DNA from 3 places in the Gibbsiella quercinecans genome. Region 2 is predicted to be linked to each of the others. Evidence: predicted binding sites of a transcription regulator. Region 2 holds the regulator's gene; each other region holds the start of a gene.
The links. Region 2 encodes PurR, which represses purine synthesis genes. Its sites were predicted from a motif close to CANGCAAACGTTTGCNTG; they were not measured.
Positions count from the first base shown of each region.

Region 1 (7,982 bases), 1.7 Mb from region 2:
TGCGCGCCGTCAGTTGCTCGCAGGTTTCACCGTTTTCCGCCGCGCGGCGAATGATTTTGTCGTCAACGTCGGTAACGTTGCGCACATAATCCAGATCGTAGCCCAGGTAGCGCAGATAGCGCGCCACCACGTCAAAGGCGACAAAGGTGCGCCCGTGGCCAATGTGGCACAAATCGTAAATGGTCACCCCGCACACGTACATGCCCACTTTCCCGGCATGAATAGGTTTGAATTCCTCTTTTTGACGACTCAGGGTATTAAAAATCTTTAGCATCAGGATATTCCGTGGTGTACGTGATAACAGTATTAATTACAGGGCATCAACTTAATGCTGCGTATTGAACCCCGAAGGGTGATGTAATGCAAGGTTCAGGCACGGGTTTGCTGCCCAGGCCGGTAAAAAAGCTCATAACCATGAATAGTATCACCAGGCAGGGCAAAAAATCCCGTATTGCAGTATCCGCCCCAACCCGCCAATACTGACTCGCTAAGTGAGATATGTTATAAGAGCGGTCTGATCGTGCACGCTGTAATGACAGGCGCGCTGGCTTTCCGGCAACGCGTATGTTGAGCGTATATGTGGCATCTCACTTCACCTTGTTAGGATTAAAATATGGTTACTTTCCACACCAACCACGGCGATATCGTTATCAAGACCTTTGCTGACAAAGCGCCGGTTACCGTTGAAAACTTCCTGAACTACTGCCGTGCAGGCTTCTACGACAACACCATTTTCCACCGTGTTATCAATGGATTCATGATCCAGGGCGGCGGCTTTGAGCCAGGCATGAACCAGAAAAGCACCCAGGCGCCAATCAAAAACGAAGCCAACAACGGCCTGAAAAACACCCGTGGCACCTTGGCAATGGCCCGTACCAACGATCCGCACTCTGCCACCGCCCAGTTCTTCATCAACGTTGTCGACAATGACTTCCTGAACTTCCGTGGCGAAAACGCCCAGGGCTGGGGCTACTGCGTATTTGCCGAAGTGGTTGAAGGCCTGGACATCGTCGACAAAATCAAAGGCGTGAAAACCGGCCGCAGCGGTATGCACCAGGACGTTCCGGTTGAAGACGTGGTAATCAACAGCGTTACCGTCAGCGAATAATCACAACTGCATGAGCACCCTGTTCATTGCAGATTTGCATTTATGCGCACAGGAACCGGCAATTACTGCCGGTTTTCTGCGTTTTTTGCAACGTGATGCGATCCATGCCGACGCACTGTACATCCTTGGCGATCTGTTCGAAGCCTGGATTGGCGATGACGATCCCCAGCCGCTGCACCGTGAGGTCGCCGCCGCGTTGAAAGCGCTGCATCTGGCCGGCGTGCCCTGCTACTTTATCCACGGCAACCGCGATTTTCTGCTGGGCAAACGCTTCGCGCGCGAAAGCGGCATGGCGCTGCTGCCAGCAGAAAAAGTCCTCGATCTGTACGGCAGAAAGATCCTGATCCTGCACGGCGATACGCTGTGTACGGACGATCACGCCTACCAGCGGTTCCGCCGCCGGGTGCACAACCCGGTGATCCAAACGCTATTCCTTGCCATGCCGCTGCGCTGGCGTCTAAAGATCGCCGCCAACATGCGCGCCCGTAGCCAACAGAGCAATCAGTACAAATCTGAAGCGATCATGGATGTTAACCCACATGCGGTTGAGCAGGCCATGCTGCGCCACCAGGTGCATTGGATGATCCACGGCCATACCCATCGGCCGGCGGTGCATACGCTCGCGTTGAGCAACGGCGAAGCGCACCGGGTGGTGCTCGGCGCCTGGCACAACGAAGGTTCCATGGTCAAGGTCAGCGCGAACGGCGTTGAATTGATCCGCTTCCCATTTTAGCCCCGCCGCATTCGCCAACGCCGCCATAAGGCGTTGTTTACGCGGCGGCCGTTAAAACGCGCTAAAAAATTCCCGGGTTTGCCGGCGAAAAGCGGCGACGCAACCGTTTTCCTCGCCGTGCTCACATGTTATGCTCTACGCCCTCAAACGGCCTGCCACCCGCGCAACCGGCCAAAGCTTGTATCATTTACAGGAGCCTTACACCCATGGGAGCCAACGCCGCTTCAGCCACCCAAGCCGGAGCTAAAATCGCAATTGTTATGGGATCCAAAAGTGACTGGGCCACCATGCAATTCACCGCCGACGTCCTCACCGCACTGAACGTTCCATTCCACGTCGAGATCGTCTCTGCCCACCGCACCCCGGACAAACTGTTCAGCTTTGCCGAACAGGCCAGCGGCAACGGTTTTGATGTGATCATCGCCGGCGCGGGCGGCGCGGCGCATTTGCCCGGCATGCTGGCGGCTAAAACGCTGGTCCCGGTGTTGGGGGTTCCCGTGCAAAGCGCGGCACTGAGCGGCGTCGACAGCCTGTATTCCATCGTGCAGATGCCGCGCGGCATCCCGGTGGGCACATTGGCCATCGGCAAAGCCGGTGCAGCCAACGCCGGCCTGCTGGCGGCGCAGATCCTGGCGCTGCACGACAGCGCGTTGGCACAGCGCCTGGCAGCCTGGCGCCAGGCGCAAACCGATGAAGTGCTGAATAACCCGGATCCACGGGAGGAAGCATGAAGCCGGTTTGCGTATTGGGTAACGGCCAACTGGGGCGCATGCTGCGCCAGGCCGGCGAGCCTTTGGGCATTGCGGTCTATCCGGTTGGCCTTGATGCCGAACCGGAAGCGGTGCCGTATCAAAACAGTGTGATTACCGCGGAAATCGAGCGCTGGCCGGAAACCGCGCTCACGCGCGAACTGGCGCGCCATAACGCGTTCGTCAACCGCGACATTTTCCCGCGCCTGGCCGATCGCCTGACGCAAAAACAGCTGCTGGATCGGCTCAACCTGGCGACCGCCCCCTGGCAACTGCTGGCCGATGCCAGCGAATGGCCGCAGGTGTTTTCCCAACTGGGCGAGTTGGCTATCGTTAAACGGCGCGTCGGCGGCTATGACGGCCGCGGCCAATGGCGCCTGCGCCCCGGCCAGGAGAATGAGCTGCCGGCCGATGCCTACGGCGAATGCATCGTTGAACAGGGGATCAATTTCTCTGGCGAAGTGTCGCTGGTGGGCGCCCGTGGCCATGATGGCCAGGCGGTATTTTACCCGCTGACCCACAACCTGCATCAGGACGGCATTCTGCGCACCAGCGTTGCGCTGCCGCAGCCACTCCCGGCGTTGCAACAGCAGGCCGAACAGATGCTCGGCGCGATCCTTAACGAGCTCGACTACGTTGGGGTGATGGCGATGGAATGCTTTATTGTCGGCGATCGTTTGTTGATCAACGAACTGGCGCCGCGCGTACACAACAGCGGCCACTGGACGCAAAACGGGGCGTCGATCAGCCAGTTTGAACTGCACCTGCGGGCTATTCTGGGTTTGCCGTTGCCGAAGCCGGTGGTTAACACGCCGTCGGTGATGGTCAACCTGATCGGCACCGCAGTGAATACGCAATGGCTGTCGCTGCCGCTGGTGCGGCTGCACTGGTATGAAAAAGAAGTGCGCCCTGGGCGCAAGGTCGGCCATCTGAACTTAAACGATCCGCACGGCGCCGCATTGCAGCAGGCGTTACAGGCGCTGGCGCCGCTGTTGCCGGCCGAGTACCAAAGCGGCCTGGAGTGGGCGCAGCAAAAGCTGGGCTAACCCCTGGCGTTTTCACTGCCGCGGTTTCGGCTTGCCCCTTTCCCAAAGGGAGAGAGGCAAGCCAGCGCCAGAAAGCGGGAACGCACGTTTCAGGCTATCGCGCGCAATCACCCTTCGTAATTGCGAAACAGCGCCTTGCCGCGCAGCAAACGCACACCCAACCAACCGCCGCACAGCGAAAGCAACAGCGCACTGAACAGCGGCAACGCCCACCACAGCAATACGGTCGGCTCCCAGGGGAAGTCAAACACCCGGCTTTGCAGCAGCCACAGCGCAGCTTCCGCACCCAGCGCGGCGGCAATACCGGCCCCCAGCCCCAACAGCGCAAATTCGCACCAAAGCGTGCCGCGCAGCAGGCGCTTACCGGCGCCCAGCGTCCGGTAAACCACCAATTCCTGCCGCCGCTGGCGCATCCCCACCTGCACCTGAGCCAACAGCAATAATCCCCCGCAGATAACCACCAACACCACCATCACCTCCAGCGCACGGCTCACCTGCTGCAACACGCCGCCGATTTGTTGCAGGATCGACCCCACATCCATCAGGCTGAGCGACGGGAACTGGCGGTTAAGCTGGGTCAGCATGCTGCCGTCGCCATCGTAACGGAAACTGGTCAGCCAGGTTTGCGGCTGGCCGTCCAGCCCACCCGGCGGGAAAATAAAGTAGAAGTTCGGCTTCAGGCTTTCCCAGTCCACCTGCCGCAGGCTGGTGACTTTGGCGCTGAATGTCTGGGTATCGCCGCTAAAGGTCAGCGTATCCCCCAGTTTGACATTCAGGCGCTTGGCTACGCCCTGCTCCATCGACACTTCCCCGGCCTTCGGCGGCCAGGTGCCGGCCAACAGCGGGTTGTGGTCCGGCAACGCCGCCAGCCAGGTCAGGTTCAATTCGCGGTTCACCGCTTCGCCGCCCGGATCGTCTTCATGCACCCGTTCCGTCGCCGCCTGTTGGTTAATTTCAGCCAGCCGCACGCGAACAATCGGGTAGAAGGTTTCCTCATGCACCTTATGCTGCGCCAGGAATGCCTTCACCTGGGGCACCTGCGCATCATTCATGTTCAACAGGAAGTAGTTCGGCGTGCCCGGCGGCAACTGTTGCTGCCAGCGATCGAGCATATCGCCGCGCATCACCAGCAGCAGCGCCAACAGCATAAACGACAGCGAAAACGCCCCAAGCTGGCTGATCGTCACCCACGGCTGGTGCAACAGTCGGTTGACCGCCAGCCGCAGCGCCAGTTTTTTCAGCGTAATACGCCGCAGCACCATCAGGCTGCCCCAGCCGATAGTGCCCAACAGCAACGCGAGGACCACGATCCCAGCCAATATTGACCACAGCAGCGTGCTGGCGCCCATCAGCGCCGCCAACAGCAACACCACAATCAGCAAGGCCGCCGGCAGGAAATAACGCAGCGGCCACACGTTGGCCACCACATCACGCCGCAATACCCGCAGCGGCTGCGTCGCCAGCAATTGGCGGTATGGCCGCAGCCCCACCAGCAGTGAAATCATCACCAACGCGCCGATCGACCATAGCCAGGGCCAGGCGCTGGCGGCGGGCAATTCCCCCGGCAGCACCGGCGCCAACAGGCGGATCAGCAACGCCTCAAACGCCAAGCCAATGACGCTGCCGCAAACCCCGGCCAGCACCAACACCGCCAGCCACTGGCCGGCAATCAGGCGCCGCAGCGACTTGCGCCCAGCCCCAAGGGTTTTTAACACCGCGATCAGATCGTAACGGCTACGGCAATAATGGCTCATCGCCACCGCCACGGCGGCGATCGACAACAGCAGCGTCAACAGCGCGGACATCAACAGAAAATGCTGCGAGCGCTGCAGTGATTTGCCCAGCGCACTGCCGGAATCCTCCAGCCCGTACCAACGCTGCCCCGGCGTAAGCTGCGGCACCAGGCGATCTTCATAGCGTTGGATATCCTCCGCCGCGCCGGCGAACATATAGCGATAGGTCAAACGGCTGCCGGGCTGCACCGCGCCGGTTTTATCCACGTCCGCCAGGTTGATGATGATGCGCGGCGCCGTCTGGAACGGGTTAAAGCCAGAGTCTGGCTCCTGAATAATTTCCCCGGCGATGCGCAGCGTGGTATCGCCCACATCCAGATTATCGCCCACTTTCACATTCAGCAGCGCCAACAAACGCGGCGCCACCAGCACCGTGCCCGGCTCCAGCTTCACATTGGCCGGGCGCGTTTCCAGCGTGCCGTATAACGGATAGGCCAAATCGGTCGCTTTTACCTGCGCCAGTTGCGGACGATCGCCGGCATAGGTCATGGTGGTGAAGGACAACTGGCGGCTCACCTGCAGCCCCTGCTGCTGCGCATCCAGGATCCAGCCTTCCGGCACCGGGCGCGCCGTGCGCAGAACCCGATCGCCGGCGATAAAATCCCGGCTTTGCTGGCTTAACCCTTTGTTCATACGATCGCTGATGCTGCCCAGCGCCAGCACACAGGCCACCGACAGCGTCAGCGCCAGCCAGACAATCAGCAGCGAAGGCGAGCGCCATTCACGCCAGAACCAGCGCCAAATCATGCTTCCTCCCACAGCTTGCCTTCACGCAAGCGCAGCCGCCGCTGGCAGCGCGCCGCCAGCGTTTCGTCGTGGGTGACCAGGATGAGCGTGGTATCAAAATCGCGGTTGAGGGAAAACAGCAAATCGGCAATGCGCACGCCGGTCTGGCGATCCAGGTTGCCAGTAGGTTCATCAGCAAACAGCACCCGCGGCCGGCCACTGAAGGCCCTGGCAAGCGCAACCCGCTGCTGCTCGCCGCCGGACAGCTGCGCCGGCAGGTGGCCCAAGCGCTTGCCCAGGCCCAGTTGCTCCAGCAGTTGCACCGCCTGCTCGCGGCTTTGGCGTTCACTCTCGCCGCGCAACAATGCGGGCAACTGCACGTTCTCCAGCGCGCTGAGCGTCGGCACCAGCATGAACGACTGAAAGACAAACCCCACATCCCTGGCGCGCAGCGCCGCACGTTTTTCTTCATCCAACGCGGGCAGATTTTCCCCCAGCAGACGCACTTCGCCGGCGCTGCCGTCGTCCAGCCCGGCCAGAATGCCCAGCAGCGTCGATTTGCCGGAGCCGGACTCGCCAATCAGGGCGATGGTCTGCGCGGGTTTGACAACCAGCTCGACACCGGTAAGTATGGTGAGCCGATGTTCCCCCTCACCAACGTGTTTACTAAGATGATGAACTTCAAGAACGTTTTCCGCTGGCATCTTCCCTTCCTTTTGCTGTTGGGATTATTCAGTTTACGCGCTGCCGCCGCAGATACCCTATTGATTTTGGGCGACAGTTTAAGCGCCGGCTACCGCCTGCCGGTGGCGCAGGCCTGGCCGACGCAGTTGGCCGCCCGCTGGCAGAAACAGCCAGGTAGCCCACAGGTGGTTAACGCCAGCATCAGCGGCGACACCAGCGCCCAAGGGCTGGCGCGCCTGCCGGCGCTGCTAAAGCAGCACCAGCCACGCTGGGTGCTGGTTGAGCTGGGCGCCAACGATGGCCTGCGCGGCTTTCCGGCGCCCGATATTCAACAGCAGCTCAGCCAAATCATCACGCTGATCCAGCAGGCCGGCGCCCAGCCGCTGCTGATGCAGATTCGCATCCCGCCCAACTACGGCAAGCGCTATACTGACGCTTTCAGCGCCATTTACCCGCAGCTTGCCGGGCAGTTCAACATTCCGCTGCTACCGTTCTTTATGGAACAGGTGGTGATTAAACCGGAATGGATGCAGGATGATGGATTGCATCCCAATCAGGATGCCCAGCCGTTTATCGCTGCCTGGATGGCAGAGCGCCTGGAACCCTTAGTAAAACATGAGTCTCATTAAATAAGGCCGTACGGTAGGTAAAGTTATGCAAAAAGCGGTATTAATAACCGGCTGTTCCAGCGGGATCGGCTTGATAGCGGCGCAGGATCTGCGTAACCGCGGCTATCGCGTGCTGGCAGCCTGCCGTAAGCCACAGGACGTGGAAAACATGCGCCAGCTTGGGCTGGAGGGCATTGAGTTGGATCTGGACGACAGCGCCAGCGTTGAGCGCGCAGCCAGCCAGGTGATCGAACTGACCGGCGGCCGGTTATATGGCCTGTTCAATAACGGCGGCTTTGGCGTTTACGGCCCGCTAAGCAGTATTTCCCGCGCCCAGTTGGAAAAACAGTTCGCCACCAACCTGTTCGGCACCCACCAACTGACCCAACTGCTGCTGCCCGCCATGCTGCCGCACGGCGAAGGGCGCATTATCCAGACCAGTTCGGTAATGGGGCTGGTGGCCAGCGCCGGGCGCGGCGCCTACGCCGCCAGCAAATTCGCGCTGGAGGCCTGGTCGGACGCGCTGCGCATGGAG
Region 1 covers NZ_CP014136.1:1,347,140-1,355,121, forward strand. The annotation lists gene cysS (cysteine--tRNA ligase) at 1-274, opposite strand, end outside; gene ppiB (peptidylprolyl isomerase B) at 614-1,108, shown strand; gene lpxH (UDP-2,3-diacylglucosamine diphosphatase) at 1,119-1,841, shown strand; gene purE (5-(carboxyamino)imidazole ribonucleotide mutase) at 2,048-2,572, shown strand; gene purK (5-(carboxyamino)imidazole ribonucleotide synthase) at 2,569-3,636, shown strand; gene ybbP (putative ABC transporter permease subunit YbbP) at 3,744-6,176, opposite strand; gene ybbA (putative ABC transporter ATP-binding protein YbbA) at 6,173-6,859, opposite strand; gene tesA (multifunctional acyl-CoA thioesterase I/protease I/lysophospholipase L1) at 6,830-7,468, shown strand; gene ACN28Q_RS06270 (SDR family oxidoreductase) at 7,494-7,982, shown strand, end outside.
Region 1: the regulator PurR is predicted to act here: its motif matches at 1,938-1,955, upstream of purE (5-(carboxyamino)imidazole ribonucleotide mutase).

Region 2 (7,982 bases):
AAACGCTGGAATACCACTATGGCAAGCACCATAACACCTACGTGGTTAACCTGAACAATTTGGTGAAAGGCAGCGAGTTTGAAGGGAAATCCCTGGTTGATATCATCAAAACCGCCAGCGGCGGCGTGTTCAACAACGCCGCACAGGTATGGAACCACACCTTCTATTGGCACTGCCTGTCGCCACAAGGCGGCGGTGAACCTAGCGGCGCGGTGGCTGATGCCATCAACCAATCCTTCGGCTCTTTCGCCCAGTTCAAAGAGGCATTCACCAAGTCTGCCATCGGCAACTTCGGTTCCGGCTGGACCTGGCTGGTGAAAAAAGCAGATGGTAGCCTGGCTATCGTCAACACCTCCAACGCGGCAACCCCGCTGACCGGTGACGACAAACCGCTGCTGACCGTGGATGTGTGGGAACACGCCTACTATATCGATTACCGCAATGCACGCCCCAACTACCTGGAAAACTTCTGGGCGCTGGTCAACTGGGCATTTGTGGCAGAAAACCTGGCGTAAAATGGCAGGAAAATAAATATCCTCCGGCATAGCCGGAGGTTTTTCTGATGCGCCTATAAGGCTCTGTTACCAGCCGCGCCCTAACAGGCGCATACGATCTGACATTTGCATCAGACTCCGTTACTTACGGCCCGTAAACGGGCTGCCCGGGTAAGGGATCGATAACTGCTCGCCCATTTTATCCTCTTCAAGTTGGTGCTTTATGTATTCCTGTATCTTCGCGGTGTTCTTCCCCACCGTATCTACGTAGTACCCCCGGCACCAGAACTCCCTGTTTCTGTATTTGAATTTCAGATCTCCAAACTGCTCATAAAGCATCAGACTGCTTTTCCCTTTCAGATATCCCATAAAGCCAGATACGCTCATTTTGGGCGGGATTTCCACAAGCATATGGATATGATCTGCGCAGCATTCAGCTTTCAGGATCCGTACATTTTTCCACTCACATAGCTTTCTTAAGATACTGCCTATCGCCAGACGTTTCTCTCCGTAGAACGCTTGTCTTCGGTATTTTGGCGCAAAAACTATGTGATATTTACAGTTCCATCGGGTGTGCGCTAAGCTCTTTTCGTCCCCCATTGGGACCCCCTTTTGATTTCTTGTTGAACTTTTGCAGTTGCCAGACCGCAAGATGTTTTAACAAATCAAAAGGGGTTTTAATAACTGGCTTAAAGCTGAAAGCTTTCCGGAACCCCCAGCCTAGCTGGGGGTTTTCCATAGACAAGCAAAAGGCGCAGCCAGGCTGCGCCTTTTTTATGTCAGGGGATCAGTGCATCACAGCGGTAAAGCTAAAGATAATAATCATCGCCAGCGCACACACCGTCGTAAACAGCGATAACTTCAGATCGGTATCCATCAACAAACTCCTTATCAGATTGGCTGGTTCGAGCATAAAAGCCATTATATTAATACGTCAATGATTCTCCCACAGTTTACAGATAAAATCTTGTGCTATGACAACGCCGCGACGCAGCGGGTGCCGTCGGCGGCACGCGCCGTTATTGCCGGGCCGGCAATAACCCGCCTGGCCTGGCGGCGGAACATGATTAATGTTGATTAGCCCTTTCACTTTTTCTCAAGATAGGCCAAAATTCGCAGTTCACTGCTGTGCACCGGCAAAAGAGCCCTCACTCACCAAGCGCTGACGACTTCCACATTAAAAACTCAGTTTTCGCTTTTTTGAGGAGAGTTATATGCACGCAAACGATTAACAATGCGCTTACATGCTGTAACATGCGAATCCAGGAGTCATTCTTTACATGGCAACGATAAAAGATGTGGCCAAACGCGCGGGCGTTTCCACCACCACCGTTTCCCACGTCATCAATAAAACCCGTTTCGTCGCCGAAGAAACCAAAGCGGCCGTATGGGCAGCCATCAAGGAACTGCATTATTCCCCAAGCGCCGTGGCCCGCAGCCTGAAGGTCAACCACACCAAGTCCATCGGCCTGCTGGCGACCTCCAGCGAAGCCCCCTACTTTGCCGAAGTGATCGAAGCCGTCGAAAACAGCTGTTACAGCAAAGGCTACACGCTGATTTTGTGCAACTCCCATAATAACCTGGACAAACAGCGCGCTTACCTGGCGATGCTGGCGCAAAAACGCGTCGATGGCCTGCTAGTGATGTGCTCGGAATACCCGGAGCAGCTGCTGGGCATGCTGGAAGACTACCGTAATATTCCCATGGTGGTGATGGACTGGGGCTCGGCGCGCGGCGACTTCACCGACACCATCCTGGACAACGCCTTTGAAGGCGGCTATCTGGCCGGCCGTTACCTGATCGAACGTGGGCACCGCGACATTGGCATTATCCCCGGCCAGCTTTCGCGCAACACCGGCGGTGGCCGCCACCAGGGCTTCCTGAAAGCGCTGCAGGAAGCCAATATAGAGGTGCGCGAAGAGTGGATTGTGCAAGGGGATTTCGAGCCGGAATCCGGCTACCAGGCCATGCACCAGATACTGTCGCAAAAACACCGCCCGACCGCCGTGTTTTGCGGGGGCGACATTATGGCGATGGGGGCGATCTGCGCCGCGGACGAACTTGGCCTGCGGGTGCCGCAAGACATTTCCGTCATTGGCTATGACAACGTGCGCAATGCGCGCTACTTTAGCCCGGCGTTGACGACCATTCACCAGCCGAAAGAGCGCCTGGGCGAGATGGCGTTCGCCATGTTGCTTGACCGCATTATCAGCAAGCGTGAAACATCGCAAGTGATTGAAGTGCACCCTAAGCTGGTTGAACGCCGCTCCGTGGCCGACGGCCCGTTTATCGACTACCGCCGTTAATCATACACGCCGGGGCATGCATCCCCCGGCGTATGCTCGCTAAGCCACTCTTGATTCAGCGTTTCGCTATCGCCAAGATACTCCAATAGCCAGGCCATCGCCGGCGCCAATGCCTGCTGCTGCCAGGTCAGGCAGCAAGCACTGGGCGGATAGGCCTCTTCCAGTTGCAGTTCGTGCAGTTCGCCGCTGGCGATCAATGGCCGCCCGCGGTGGGCCGGCACCATACCCATGCATAATCCACTGCGCAGGCAATCGATCGCCGATACCCAATCCGGCACCACCAGCCGCCGCTGATTATTCAACGCCCAGGTCACGCGTTTGGGCAGGTTGCGCGAGGTATCCTCCAGCATCAGCGCCGGGAATTGGCGCAGTTGATCGTCCTGCAGCGGCCCAGCGTATTGCGCCAATGGGTGATCGGGGCTGACCACGCACTGCCAGTTCATAAACCCCATATCGCGGAAACTAAAACCACCGCCCACCGGTACGGCACGGGTGGCGCCAATCGCCATATCCACCCGCCCGTCGGCCAGCGCGTCCCACACGCCGTTGAACACTTCGGGATACAGCATCAGCTCCACATCCGGAAAGTGACGATAAAAATCCAGGATCAATTGGCGGCTGCGCTGGGGTTTAACGATGATATCCAGCGCGATTTTCAACTGCCCGCGCCAACCGTTGGCCACCTGCTGGCAGCGGCGGCGCGTATCGAGCATATTTTTTATAACCACGCGTGCTTCCTGCACAAATAGCGCCCCGGCCGGGGTCAATTCAACGTCACGGTGGCGCCGTTCAAACAGCGGCACCGCCAGCCACTGCTCCAGTTGGCGCACCGTATAGCTGACCGCAGAAGGCACCCGGTGCAGCTCCTGCGCCGCGGCGCTAAAGCTGCCGGTACGCGCAACGGCATCCACCACCTCAAGTGAGTATTCAGACCACATATTTTGCCTTCAAATTTTTTCATAGCACCTTGCAAATATTAGCGTTTCACAAGCGAAGATCCAGCCGGTTAGACTGGCGCCGCTGCAAAACCTCTAGCATAAAGAACTAACGAGAGCATTAAATGCGTAATTTTGGACTACTTTTTTACCTTTCCGGCCTAAGCATGCTGGGCTACCAGGCGACGGATATGTATCTGCCGGCCTTTGGCGTCATGCAACAAGAACTGCAAATTTCCGCTGGTGCGATCAGCGCCAGCCTAAGTATTTTTTTAGCCGGTTTTGCCTTCGCTCAACTGCTGTGGGGGCCGCTGTCCGACAAACTGGGGCGCAAACCGGTGTTGTTGATCGGCCTGACGCTATTTGGCCTGGGTTGCCTGGGCATGCTGTGGGTACAAACGGCGCTGCAACTGTGGTGTCTGCGCTTTATTCAGGCTATCGGCGTGTGTTCAGCCGCGGTGAGCTGGCAGGCGCTGGTGGTGGATCGCTACCAGGGTAGCCGGGCCAACCAAATTTTCGCCACCATTATGCCGTTGGTGGCATTATCGCCGGCCCTGGCACCGTTGCTGGGCGCCTGGCTGCTAAGCCACATCGGCTGGCGGGCGATCTTCGCTGTTTTACTGGCCATTACCGTCGCATTACTGGCGCCGACCCTGGCGCTGAAGGATAAACGCCGCTTACCGCAAGCCAGCGGCGATAACGTGGCGCCAGTCGGCTTTCTGCAACTGCTGCGTTCGCCCATTTTCAGCGGCAATGTGATGGTGTTTGCCGCCTGCTCCGCCGGCTTCTTTGCCTGGTTGACCGGTTCGCCGTTTATTCTCAGCGCTATGGGCTATACGCCAAGCGACATTGGCTTAAGCTATATGCCCCAGACTCTGGCTTTCTTAGTGGGGGGATATGGTTGCCGCAGCGCGCTCAAACGCCTGAACGGCAATGCGCTGTTGCCATGGCTGCTGATAGCCTATGGCGTGAGTATGATCGCGTTGTATCTGGTGGCAACCCTCACGCAGCCTACGTTGACCAGCCTGCTGGTGCCCTTCTGCCTGATGGCACTGGTGAACGGGGCCACTTACCCGATCGTGGTTGCCAACGCGCTGATGCCTTTCCCAACCGGCACCGGTAAAGCGGCTGCGTTGCAAAACACACTGCAGTTGGGGCTGTGCTTCATTGCCAGCATGCTGGTTTCAGCCTTTATTGCAAACCCACTGATTGCCACCGTGACGGTGATGGCTTCAACCGTGTTGCTGGCGATGCTCGGTTATTTTATCCAGCGCGATAAGCCGCAGCCAGGCGAGCGTGCCACCGGCGCTAGCGCCGACGCTTTTTCATAATTAACATTATTAATAATCACTATTAATAATCACTCGATAATACTTTTGCCAGGTGCGATTTACAGTTGAGTAACCGCCCTGGCGCGCCTATACTTTATTGCGAATAAGTTCGCTATCCCCCAAATAATTCAAGTTGCAGGATAAAAGCGCCAACGCGAGCTTAAACAGCGCGGGCGCAGAAGGGGTGAGTCACGTTGTTTTGCGGTGAAAAATTCGTCGGGAACGCAGGGTCCGCCAGCGGCTGGCCGGCGGTGAGAGACTGCCTCTCTCGCATTCATCTCTCGGCGTTTCAAAGCCACCCCCCCCGCCAACCTGAAGTATGAAGGGCATAACGCTATTGCATAACTTTTATTATTAGCAGTTACTGCGCTCGCGTATTGCGTCACAGTTTTTTAAGATGAGTGTCCCCTGCGCCCACTTGCGCCGGGCGTCTCCTTAAAGTTTTCCTCTGCTCATGTCGGATATCAGACGCCGCGGTTTTTTCCGTAGGTTTACGTATGTGCCCGCAAAATTGGCTAAGCTATTTCAAGCGGGCCATAAGTCAGAAGAAAGGTAATGGAGAAGCTATGAGTTCATCGTGTATAGAAGATCTGAGCATCCAGGATAACCAATGGTATCGTATCGCCCATGAAATGCTCAGCATGGCCGGTATTGCAATAAATGGCTCACGACCTTTCGATATCAAGGTTAAAAACCCTGATTTTTTTAAACGTGTCCTCCAGGAAGGTTCCCTCGGCCTGGGGGAAAGCTACATGGACGGCTGGTGGGAATGCGAACGGTTGGATGTCTTCTTCCAGCGCGTCATCAATGCCGGTTTGGAAAGGAAACTCCCCCACCACCTGAAAGACACGCTGCGTATCGCCACTGCGCGTCTGGTTAACCTGCAATCGAAAAAGCGCGCCTGGATCGTCGGGAAAGAACATTACGATCTGGGTAACGATCTTTTCACCCTGATGCTCGATCCCTACATGCAGTATTCCTGTGCGTACTGGAAAGATGCCAAAACCCTGGAACAGGCTCAGGAAGCCAAACTGCAGTTGATCTGTGAAAAACTGCAACTTCAGCCTGGAATGCGCCTGCTGGATATCGGCTGTGGCTGGGGCGGGCTTTCCGCCTATGCCGCTAAAAATTTTGGCGTTTCCGTGGTCGGCGTGACCATCTCCGCCGAGCAACAGAAGCTGGCGCAGGCGCGCTGTGCCGGGCTGGACGTGAAAATTCTGCTGCAGGACTACCGCGATCTGCAGCAACAGTTTGATCGTATCGTTTCCGTCGGCATGTTCGAACACGTTGGCCCGAAAAACTACCGCACCTATTTCAACGTGGTTGAGCGCAACTTAAAGCCCGATGGTTTATTCCTGCTGCACACCATTGGCTCAAACCGCACCGATATGAATGTCGATCCCTGGATCAACAAATATATTTTCCCGAACGGCTGCCTTCCTTCGGTTACGCAAATCGCGCATGCTAGTGAAGGGCATTTTGTGATGGAAGATTGGCATAATATTGGCGCGGATTACGATCGCACGCTTATGGCTTGGTATGAACGCTTCCAACAAGCATGGCCGCAGTTGGCCGCACGTTATTCCGAGCGTTTAGAACGGATGTTCAGTTATTATTTGAACGCCTGTGCCGGTGCGTTCCGCGCCCGCGATATTCAGCTGTGGCAGGTGGTGTTCAGCCCGAAAGGCGTTGCCGGCGGCATTCGCGTTGCCCGCTAACCCAGGCGCCTGCGCATAACCCTTGCTCCCTTCCGCCCCCGGACAGGGAGCGGGTTAGCGAATACGCCAGCACGCACAATCCCATTGCTGGCGATAATTACCATTACAGCTTGGCAACCACCTCTTCTACTACCGCCACCGCATTCCGGCTGGCAAGCACCCGCTCAACGGTATCCACCACCGCCTGCGTTTGCGGATCAATTTCGATATTCACCCGGTCGCCCAGACGTTTTTTACCCAGGGTGGTGCGCTCAAGGGTTTCAGGAATCAAGTGCACGCAAAAACGGTTATTAATCACTTCGCCAATCGTCAGGCTAATACCGTCAATGCCGATAAAACCTTTGTGCAATACATATTTCATCAGCGTAGCGTCAGGGATCTGGAACCAAATCTGGCGGTTATTTTCCGAAGTATGGATTTTAGCGATTTCCGCCGTGCAGATAATATGGCCGGACATCAAATGGCCGCCAATCTCATCGCTGAATTTGGCCGCACGCTCGACATTCACCTGCTCACCGAGCGCCAACGCCCCAAGGTTGGTCAAGCGCAGCGTTTCCTTGATCAAATCAAAACTAACGCGGCTACCTTCTATCGCGGTCACCGTCAGACAGCAACCGTTGTGCGCCACCGAGGCGCCCAGCTCCAGCCCAGGCAGCAAGTCTGCCGGCATATCAATCACATGGGTACGGAAGTTGGGTTTTTCATCGATAGCAACCAACGGTGCAGTGCCTTGTACTATGCCGGTAAACATGTTTGCCTCTTTATTCAGTCAATGTGTGCAACAACGCTGGAGCAAGTTTGCCCCACTTGGCAAAAAAAACCAAATCTACGACGGTAAAAATCGTTCAGGCATTGGCCCGCGCTAATGACAATGATTGATTCATAACGCCGAGCAGGTACAATATTTGTGAAAATGTTTCACAACTTTCATTGTTCGCCTTCACGGCGCCCTCTGCCTCTATTATAAATAACCCCAAAGGTGTATGCGTGCAGAAATACCTCAAGGAAGCGCGTAGTTTATTAGCCCTCGCCATTCCCGTCATTATTGCGCAAGTTTCACAAACCGCCATGGGCGTAGTGGATACCATCATGGCCGGTTCCTACAGCGCCACCGACATGGCCGCGGTTGCGGTAGGCACCTCTATCTGGCTGCCGGCCATTCTCTTCGGCCATGGCCTGGTGCTGGCCTTAACGCCGG
Region 2 covers NZ_CP014136.1:5,232,526-5,240,507, reverse strand. The annotation lists gene sodB (superoxide dismutase [Fe]) at 1-515, shown strand, start outside; gene tnpA (IS200/IS605 family transposase) at 636-1,094, opposite strand; gene cydH (cytochrome bd-I oxidase subunit CydH) at 1,282-1,371, opposite strand; gene purR (HTH-type transcriptional repressor PurR) at 1,775-2,800, shown strand; gene punR (DNA-binding transcriptional activator PunR) at 2,797-3,738, opposite strand; gene punC (purine nucleoside transporter PunC) at 3,861-5,066, shown strand; gene cfa (cyclopropane fatty acyl phospholipid synthase) at 5,633-6,784, shown strand; gene ACN28Q_RS23765 (riboflavin synthase subunit alpha) at 6,888-7,535, opposite strand; gene ACN28Q_RS23760 (MATE family efflux transporter) at 7,772-7,982, shown strand, end outside.

Region 3 (7,982 bases), 140 kb from region 2:
TGGATCAGATCAATCAGTCAGGCGGGGCGAAGGTGTGGTTTGCCGGGCAGGGGGCGCAGCAGGTGTGGGCGATGAAGCGTGAACTGCTCTCGCCGGCTTACACAACAAGGCTGGCCGATCTGCCGCGTGCGCGGGTGTATTAACCTGGCTCGGGGGAATGGGGCGCAACCATATACCTGGTTTCTTATATAATTCCCCGAAAAAAATACTTAACAATATTAACTAATAAGTTAATTTACAGCTGTCACGTTAAAAGTGGTAAGCCAGCGAAAATGGGCATAGGCAACGGCGCTACACGATTTCACTCTGCAAATAGGTAGGGAACAACCAGTGGATAGGTTCGTGTGGTAATAAAGTCGCCAAAAGCAGAAAAAAATCCCGCCGATCTGTTGTGATACGGCGGGTTGCCAATTCGGCCAACACCAGGGAAAATATAAGTGAATCTAATTAATTTATACCCGCAAACGGGGTCCAATAGTTTGCTATACATCAATAAAACTTAATTTTTATCATGAAAACGTGGGGCCGTTAGGCCACAAAACGTGCGCCGGCGGCAATCGCTATAAGAATAAGAATCAGTTATTTCATTTCACTGGATGGCGCAGTGTGTGGACGTTTGGGTGATAAGATTTTATTACGTACTGTCGGTATACCGATAAACACTTTTCGTGTTGTTCCTTTAGCGGCAAGCCCTGTTGTACTGCGCGCATCCCATGGGAATCATGTTCCATAATGCGAGATCCTCCAGTAACTCTTAATACTTTGCCTACGCTGGTTCCATGATAACTGAAATCGAACAAGATCGGCTGATTGTGTAAACAAACAGCATTTGGTTGCAATTGTTGATTAATTAATAACCATAAATGCCGGGTTGGTATTAAATTCCGCACGTTTTGACTGGTCGTTTCTACCCTCGAGGGCTATCCTCGCTCTAGTTTCGTATTTGTACGATTTATTAAGCAATATTTATATTCATGAGGAGGTTCTATGCGTTTTGATAATAAAGTCGTCGTGATTACCGGTGCGGGTAACGGCATGGGGGAAGCGGCCGCTCGCCGTTTCTCCGCTGAAGGCGCTATTGTCGTACTGGCCGACTGGGCAAAAGACGCCGTCGATGCCGTTGCGGCATCGCTGCCAAAGGGCAAAGCGCATGCGGTACACGTTGATGTTTCCGATCCTGCGGCCGTTGAAAAAATGATGAATGACGTTGCAGAGAAACTCGGCCGTATTGACGTGTTGCTGAACAATGCCGGTGTTCACGTTGCCGGTAGCGTGCTGGAAACCAGCGTTGCCGATTGGCGCCGCATTGCCGGTGTGGATATCGACGGCGTGGTCTTCTGTTCCAAATTCGCGCTGCCGCACCTGCTGAAAACCAAAGGCAGTATCGTGAATACTGCATCGGTTTCCGGCCTGGGCGGTGACTGGGGCGCAGCCTATTACTGTGCAGCGAAAGGCGCAGTGGTTAACCTGACCCGCGCCATGGCGCTGGATCACGGCGCAGACGGCGTGCGTGTGAACTCTGTGTGCCCAAGCCTGGTGAAAACCAACATGACCAATGGCTGGCCGCAGGAGATCCGCGACAAATTCAACGAACGTATCCCGTTGGGCCGTGCGGCAGAACCCGAAGAAATCGCCGCGGTTATGGCATTCCTGGCCAGCGATGACGCCAGCTTTATCAACGGCGCCAACGTGCCGGTCGATGGCGGGGCAACCGCCTCTGACGGCCAGCCAAAAATCGTTTAACACTGTAGTGGAAGGCAATGCATCATTGCCTGCGTAACGTATGGCGTTACGCCAATAGGGCACAGCTTGCTGTGCCCTTTTTTATACCTGCCGCCGGCTAACCGTAGACGCCTCATGATCCCTGTTTGCTGCAACGATGCCCCGCAGCTTGGCAGGCTACCTCGCTCCTTTGTGCAGCCATTGGCGCTGCGCCTTTTCTTTTCTCGTACCGCACCGTAAAGTAAAAAACGGATAAAAATAATCGATTGGAAGGCCTGAACATGTTTTCTTTTTTGGCCCGGCATAAAGCTACGTTGCTGGGCCTGCTGGCAATTGTGTTATGGAGCAGCATCACCGGCCTGATCCGTCTCGTCAGTGAAGGCCTGGGGCCGATCGGCGGCGCGGCGATGATCTACAGCGTCAGTACGCTGTTTTTATTGGCGGTGATGGGCTGGCCCAAACTGCGCCAATTCCCCAGGGTATATCTGATAGCGGGCAGCGTGCTGTTCGTGGCCTATGAAATCTGTCTGTCGTTGGCGCTCGGCTATGCCAACAGCCGCACCCAGGCAATAGAATTGAGCATGATCAACTACCTGTGGCCCTGTTTCACTGTGCTGATGGCGATAGTGTTTAATGGGCAACGCGCCACCTGGTGGGTGATCCCGGGTATGCTGCTGTCACTGGCGGGCATTGGCTGGATCATGAACGGTGGGAACGCAGGGTCGTTGGCGCAGTTGCTGCACAACGTGCGCAGCAACCCGCTTAGCTACGGCCTGGTGTTTAGCGGCGCGCTGCTTTGGGCCGCCTATTGCAACGTCACCCGGAAAAGCGCCCAGGGCCATAATGGCGTGGTGCTGTTTATGTTGCTGACGGCGGTGTCGCTGTGGGTGAAATATGCCATCAGCAACGAAACGGGCATGCAATTTTCCCCCGCCGTCACGGCGGCGCTGCTGTGCGTGGGCGTGGCGATGGGGGCGGGTTATGCCGCCTGGAACGTTGGCATCCTGCGTGGCAACATGGCGCTGCTCGCGGCCGCCTCTTATTTTACCCCGGTGCTTTCATCGGTGCTTGCCGCCATCGTGCTCAGCACTGTGCTCAGCATCAATTTCTGGCAGGGGGGCGCGATGGTAACCTTGGGATCGTTGGTGTGCTGGTGGGCTACTCGCAGGTAAGCAGATTGAGCACCAGGGGCAATTCCCCGCTAAGCTGTAAGTAGCCCTTTTGTATGGAGATGTTGCTCATGAGAGACGATATTCAATTTACTCTACAGCCCAGCAGTGGCGCGCAGTCTTATGGCCGTGGCGATACTGTTCGCCTGACGACGGCGAATTTGCGGCATGAATACCAGATCGACGTCAGTATTTTATTCCGTGAAGGTAATGTATTTCATGGTTCGGTCATTGCCGCGGCGCCCCGGCTGGATATCCCCTTGAAGGCATGGGAAATTAATCCGGGCGAAGAGGTGGTGTTCCGTAAGGAGAACATTGCCAAAGCGTTGCCAGGCGCGCGTTAGCTTTTATACCAGGCTATCGCTGCAGATGCTGTGCTTACCGCTAGCTCATCAGCAATGCTGATGGGTTTCACCCAGCGTTGGTTTCTTTAGTTCAGCCTGGCGCCTGCTCACATCAAAACCGCACTGCCGGCCGGCAACTGCGGTTTTTTTATCCCTACCAGCCACCAGATCAATAACCCCAAGTTGCCAGTAAATATGGCATATATCTTGCTTTAAAAATTCTTATCATGATTAAAATCACAAAAATTATGATTTTTCATGAAACAAAAATTGACAAATGTGAAGGCAATCGATTACCTATTCGCGAAATGCGTAACTGGATCACAGACTGTTGCACTTTGTGGTTCTTATAATGCGCGCGTGATTCGGTGGCATCGTGAGCCGAACGCGATACCGGGTGTCGTTGGTAGGTTTGTCATCTTTCTAACGGGCAGGAAATGGCCCTTTAAGCATGTGGTAATAAAATGAAAAAAATAGCTCTCGCAGCAGGTGTGCTGCTCGCGTCGTCGTACAGCGCATCATCAATGGCTGATAGCAAAGACAGTGAATATGTTTCGGATTGGTGGCACCAAAGTGTCAACGTAGTGGGGAGCTACCATACCCGCTTCGGGCCGCAGTTGAACAATGACGTTTACCTGGAATACGAAGCGTTTGCCAAACATGAATGGCTGGATTTTTACGGCTATGTCGACGTGCCGAAATTCTTCGGCGTTGGCAACACGCCGGATCGGGGCATCTGGGATAAGGGCTCACCGATGTTCATGGAAATCGAACCGCGCTTTTCCATTGATAAGCTGACCGGGGCCGATCTCAGCTTCGGGCCGTTCAAAGAATGGTACATCGCCAACAACTATATCTACGATATGGGGCGTGATAAGGCTTCCCGTCAGAGCACCTGGTATATGGGGTTGGGCACCGATATCGATACCGGCCTGCCGATGAGCCTGTCACTGAACGTGTATGCCAAATATCAATGGCAGAACTACGGCGCGGCCAATGAAAACAGCTGGGACGGTTACCGCGTCAAAGTAAAATACTTTGTGCCGATTACCGAACTGTGGGGCGGCAACCTCAGCTACATCGGCTTTACCAACTTCGATTTTGGTTCCGATCTGGGCAAGGACAGCAACTGGGTGGACGGCACCGGCAAACAGGTCCGCACCAACGATTCCATCGCCTCCAGCCATATTCTGTCGTTGAACTATGCGCATTGGCATTATTCCGTGGTGGCGCGTTACTTCCATCACGGCGGCCAGTGGCAGGATGGGGCGGATATCGGTTTGCAACAAAGCCCGATCAAATCCACCGGCTGGGGTTACTACCTGGTGGCGGGCTACAACTTCTAACGCGTCAGCCAAGCTGAAACGGTAAAAAATGCCCCTTTATTCGGCTGGATAAAGGGGCACTGCCGTTATGGTGCCACGGGGCTGCGTGCTTAGCGGTGATGGCCGTGGTGTGGCGCCGGGTGGCTATGCCCGTGGTCGAACCGATTGGGTGCATGGCCGCCGTGCTGGTGAAGGGGCGCACAGCCCGTTAAAAAGAGCATAACCGTCACTATTACTGATTTATAAATCATATTTTTCATAACGCTATTACCGTAGAATCGTGGTATCTGCAACGGTAGGTATCATCCACTATTTCATTAATCGTTTCCCGTATTTCCCACTCTTTGTTGAGATATCGTTTATTTTAACGGCAGGTTATTCTGTGCGGCATTTAAACACGCCTGCTCAATCAGCGTTCTATTATTAAGCGCGCCAGGTTATAAACGGCTTGGGTAAATAAACTACAGCGTTTTTTAAGGTATTAAAATATAAGCGCTATAGTTTGTTTTACGTTGAGTGGCGAACCCCGTGCCTGATCCCGCCGCATTGGGGCGCGTGGAGGCGACGGCGGGCGCCAGGTAACGAATGCGAAAAAATATCCCGCCGATAACGGCGGGAACTCACAGAAATATTATCTTGGATGATAAGGAAGATAAGTTTGAGATGCGAAAAAAACGTGGTAACTCTTTTTAGTTACCGGTGCCAAAAGTACTGGATTGGCTTTTTCACTGCAAGAAATATCTGAATTTAAATTCCCCTTCCGGGTATTTACTTTGGCAGGCTGTAAATATTGTTAATGCTTTGCGCTCGTTGCTTTGGCCTTGTTACCACGCTGCGTATAATACGCTGCCATTATCCGGTGCCGTGGAACTTTTCTGTAAATACTCCCTATGTTGCCGGGGTGTTTGCCTGGTTATTTGGCCCATCCCTGGGCCGCGCCCGGCGGTAGGTTAGTGGTACTGCTGTTCACCCCAGGCCAGTAAGGTTTCAATCAACGGCTTGAGCAGGCCTTGCAACTGCGCGGCGCGCGGTGCGTCATAGGCGAAGGGGGGCTGTTCGTGCATATAGTTCACCTGCGCCAGTTCCAACTGCACGGCATGCTGATTTTCGGCGGGTTGGCCATAGGCGCGGGTAATGTAGCCGCCTTTAAAACGCCCGTTCAGCACATGGGTGTATTGCTGTTGCTGCTGGCAGCAGGCCAGCAGGCGATCGCTCAGCGTGCCGGCACAGCTCGCGCCGCTGTTGGTGCCCAGGTTGAGATCCGGCAACGTGCCGTCAAACAGGCGGGGAATGACGGAGGCGATGGAATGCGCGTCAAAAAGCAGCGCATAGCCGTGTTTAGCCTTCAACCGTGCCAGCTCATCCTGTAGCTGCTGGTGGTAGGGCCGCCAGATGTGTTGCAGGTAGCCAGCGCGTTCTTCCGCCGACGGCGCTTGCCCGGCGGCGAAGCTTGGCCGCCCATCGAACAGCACGTCGGGATACAGGCCGGTGGTGGCAGTGGTGTAGAGCGGTTTGTCGTCGGCGGGGCGGTTGAGATCGATAACAAAGCGTGAATAGTTGCCAACCAGGATGCTGGCGCCCATGGCGGCGGCAAAATCATACAGCCGCGGAATATGCCAGTCGGTATCCGGCAGCGGGCGGGCGTCATCGGTCAGGGTGGCGTCTACCGCCGGGGTGAGCCGGGTGCCGGCGTGCGGTATGCTGATCAGCAACGGCAGGCTACCGGCCTGGAAATCAAAAGGATCATGGATGCTCATTGCGTACTTCTCCTCGGAAAATCACCGTACAGGGCAGTTGCCCGCCCAGCCAATAGGCCAGTTCAGCCGGCGTTGATAATGGCCAATGAATAAAATCCGCCACCTTGCCGGTTTCCAGCGAGCCGTGGCTTTGCTGCAGCCCCAACGCTTTGGCTGCGTGCAGCGTAACCCCCGCCAGCGCTTCTTCCGGCGTCAGGTGGAATAGCGTGCAGGCCATATTGATCATCAAGCGCAGCGACAACGCTGGCGAAGTGCCGGGGTTGGCATCGCTGGCGATCGCCATCGTCACCCCGTGCTGGCGGAACAGTTCGACCGGCGGGCGTTGCGTTTCACGCAGCAGGTAATAGGCGCCCGGCAGCAACACGGCCACGGTACCGGCAGCGGCCATGGCGGCGGCGTCCTGGGCCGTGGCATATTCCAAGTGATCGGCGGAAAGCGCATGGTGTTTGGCAGCCAGCGCGCTGCCACCGAGCGATGAAAGCTGTTCGGCGTGCAGTTTTACCGGCAAACCGGCCCGCTCGGCGGCGGCAAAGACGGCTTCCACCTGCGCCGGGGAAAACGCCAAATGTTCACAGAAAGCATCCACGGCGTCGGCCAGGCCCGCCTCGGCCGCCTGCGGGATAATGGTGTTGCAGACCAGGCTAATATAATCGTCGGGCCGGCCGGCATATTCCGGCGGCAGGGCGTGTGCGGCCAGGCAGGTGGTTTTGACTTCAACCGGCAGAAGTTCGCCCAGTTTGCGCGCCACGCGCAGCATTTTCAGCTCACTTTCTGGCGTCAGGCCATAGCCGGACTTAATCTCCACGCAGGTAACGCCTTCGGCCAGCAACGGCCGCAGGCGAAACAGCGCCTGCTCCAGCAGTGTTTCTTCGCTCGTGGCGCGGGTGGCCTGCACCGTGGCGGCAATGCCGCCGCCCTGTGCGGCAATCTCGGCATAGCTCACGCCGTTGAGCCGTTGCTCATACTCGCTGCTACGGTTACCGCCAAACACCAGATGGGTATGGCAGTCAATAAAGCCCGGCGTAATGATGCCGCCGTTGAAGGCCACCGTATTATCCGCCGTGAACGCCGGCAATGCCGCATGCTCCCCCAACCAGACGATCTTTCCGCTGCGCACCGCTATCGCGCCATTTTTGATGGTGTGATAACGGCCGTCTCGCAGGGTAACAATATCCGCCCCGTACCACAGGCTGTCGCAGTGAGTCTCAGCGGTCATGTGCTTTCCTACTCCCATATTGTTGTATATACAATTAAACACAAGCTAGCGCATTGCCGGCAAGGCGGCAACCATAACGCGTGAAATTTATGCAATAACCAGGGTAGGGGAAGCAGGGGGGAACGTTCACCCCCCGTAGGGATTACCGTTCGTTGGTGAAACGGCCAAACAGCTGGTAACGGCTGCCTGGGTACAGCAGCCTGGCCGATGTGACCACCGTTTTCCCCGACCAGGTGCGGCGGTGGATCAGCAGGCAAGGCTCATGCTCCGCCAACTGCAGCAGTTCGCGCTCATGCCGGGTGGGCACCACGGCTTCGACGATATGCTCGCCGGCGGTGAGCGGCGCAGCCTGCATCAGATAGGTATAGGGCGTAACGCGGTCAAAATCCTGGATCATGTAATCCGGCGCAGCCACCGGATTGACGCAGCGGTTTTCCACCTGCACCGGC
Region 3 covers NZ_CP014136.1:5,088,276-5,096,257, forward strand. The annotation lists gene umuC (translesion error-prone DNA polymerase V subunit UmuC) at 1-143, shown strand, start outside; gene budC (meso-2,3-butanediol dehydrogenase) at 988-1,743, shown strand; gene yddG (aromatic amino acid DMT transporter YddG) at 2,004-2,894, shown strand; gene ACN28Q_RS23145 (hypothetical protein) at 2,963-3,235, shown strand; gene ACN28Q_RS23150 (nucleoside-specific channel-forming protein Tsx) at 3,700-4,581, shown strand; gene hutG (N-formylglutamate deformylase) at 5,511-6,317, opposite strand; gene hutI (imidazolonepropionase) at 6,304-7,533, opposite strand; gene hutC (histidine utilization transcriptional repressor HutC) at 7,676-7,982, opposite strand, start outside.
Region 3: the regulator PurR is predicted to act here: its motif matches at 3,518-3,535, upstream of ACN28Q_RS23150 (nucleoside-specific channel-forming protein Tsx).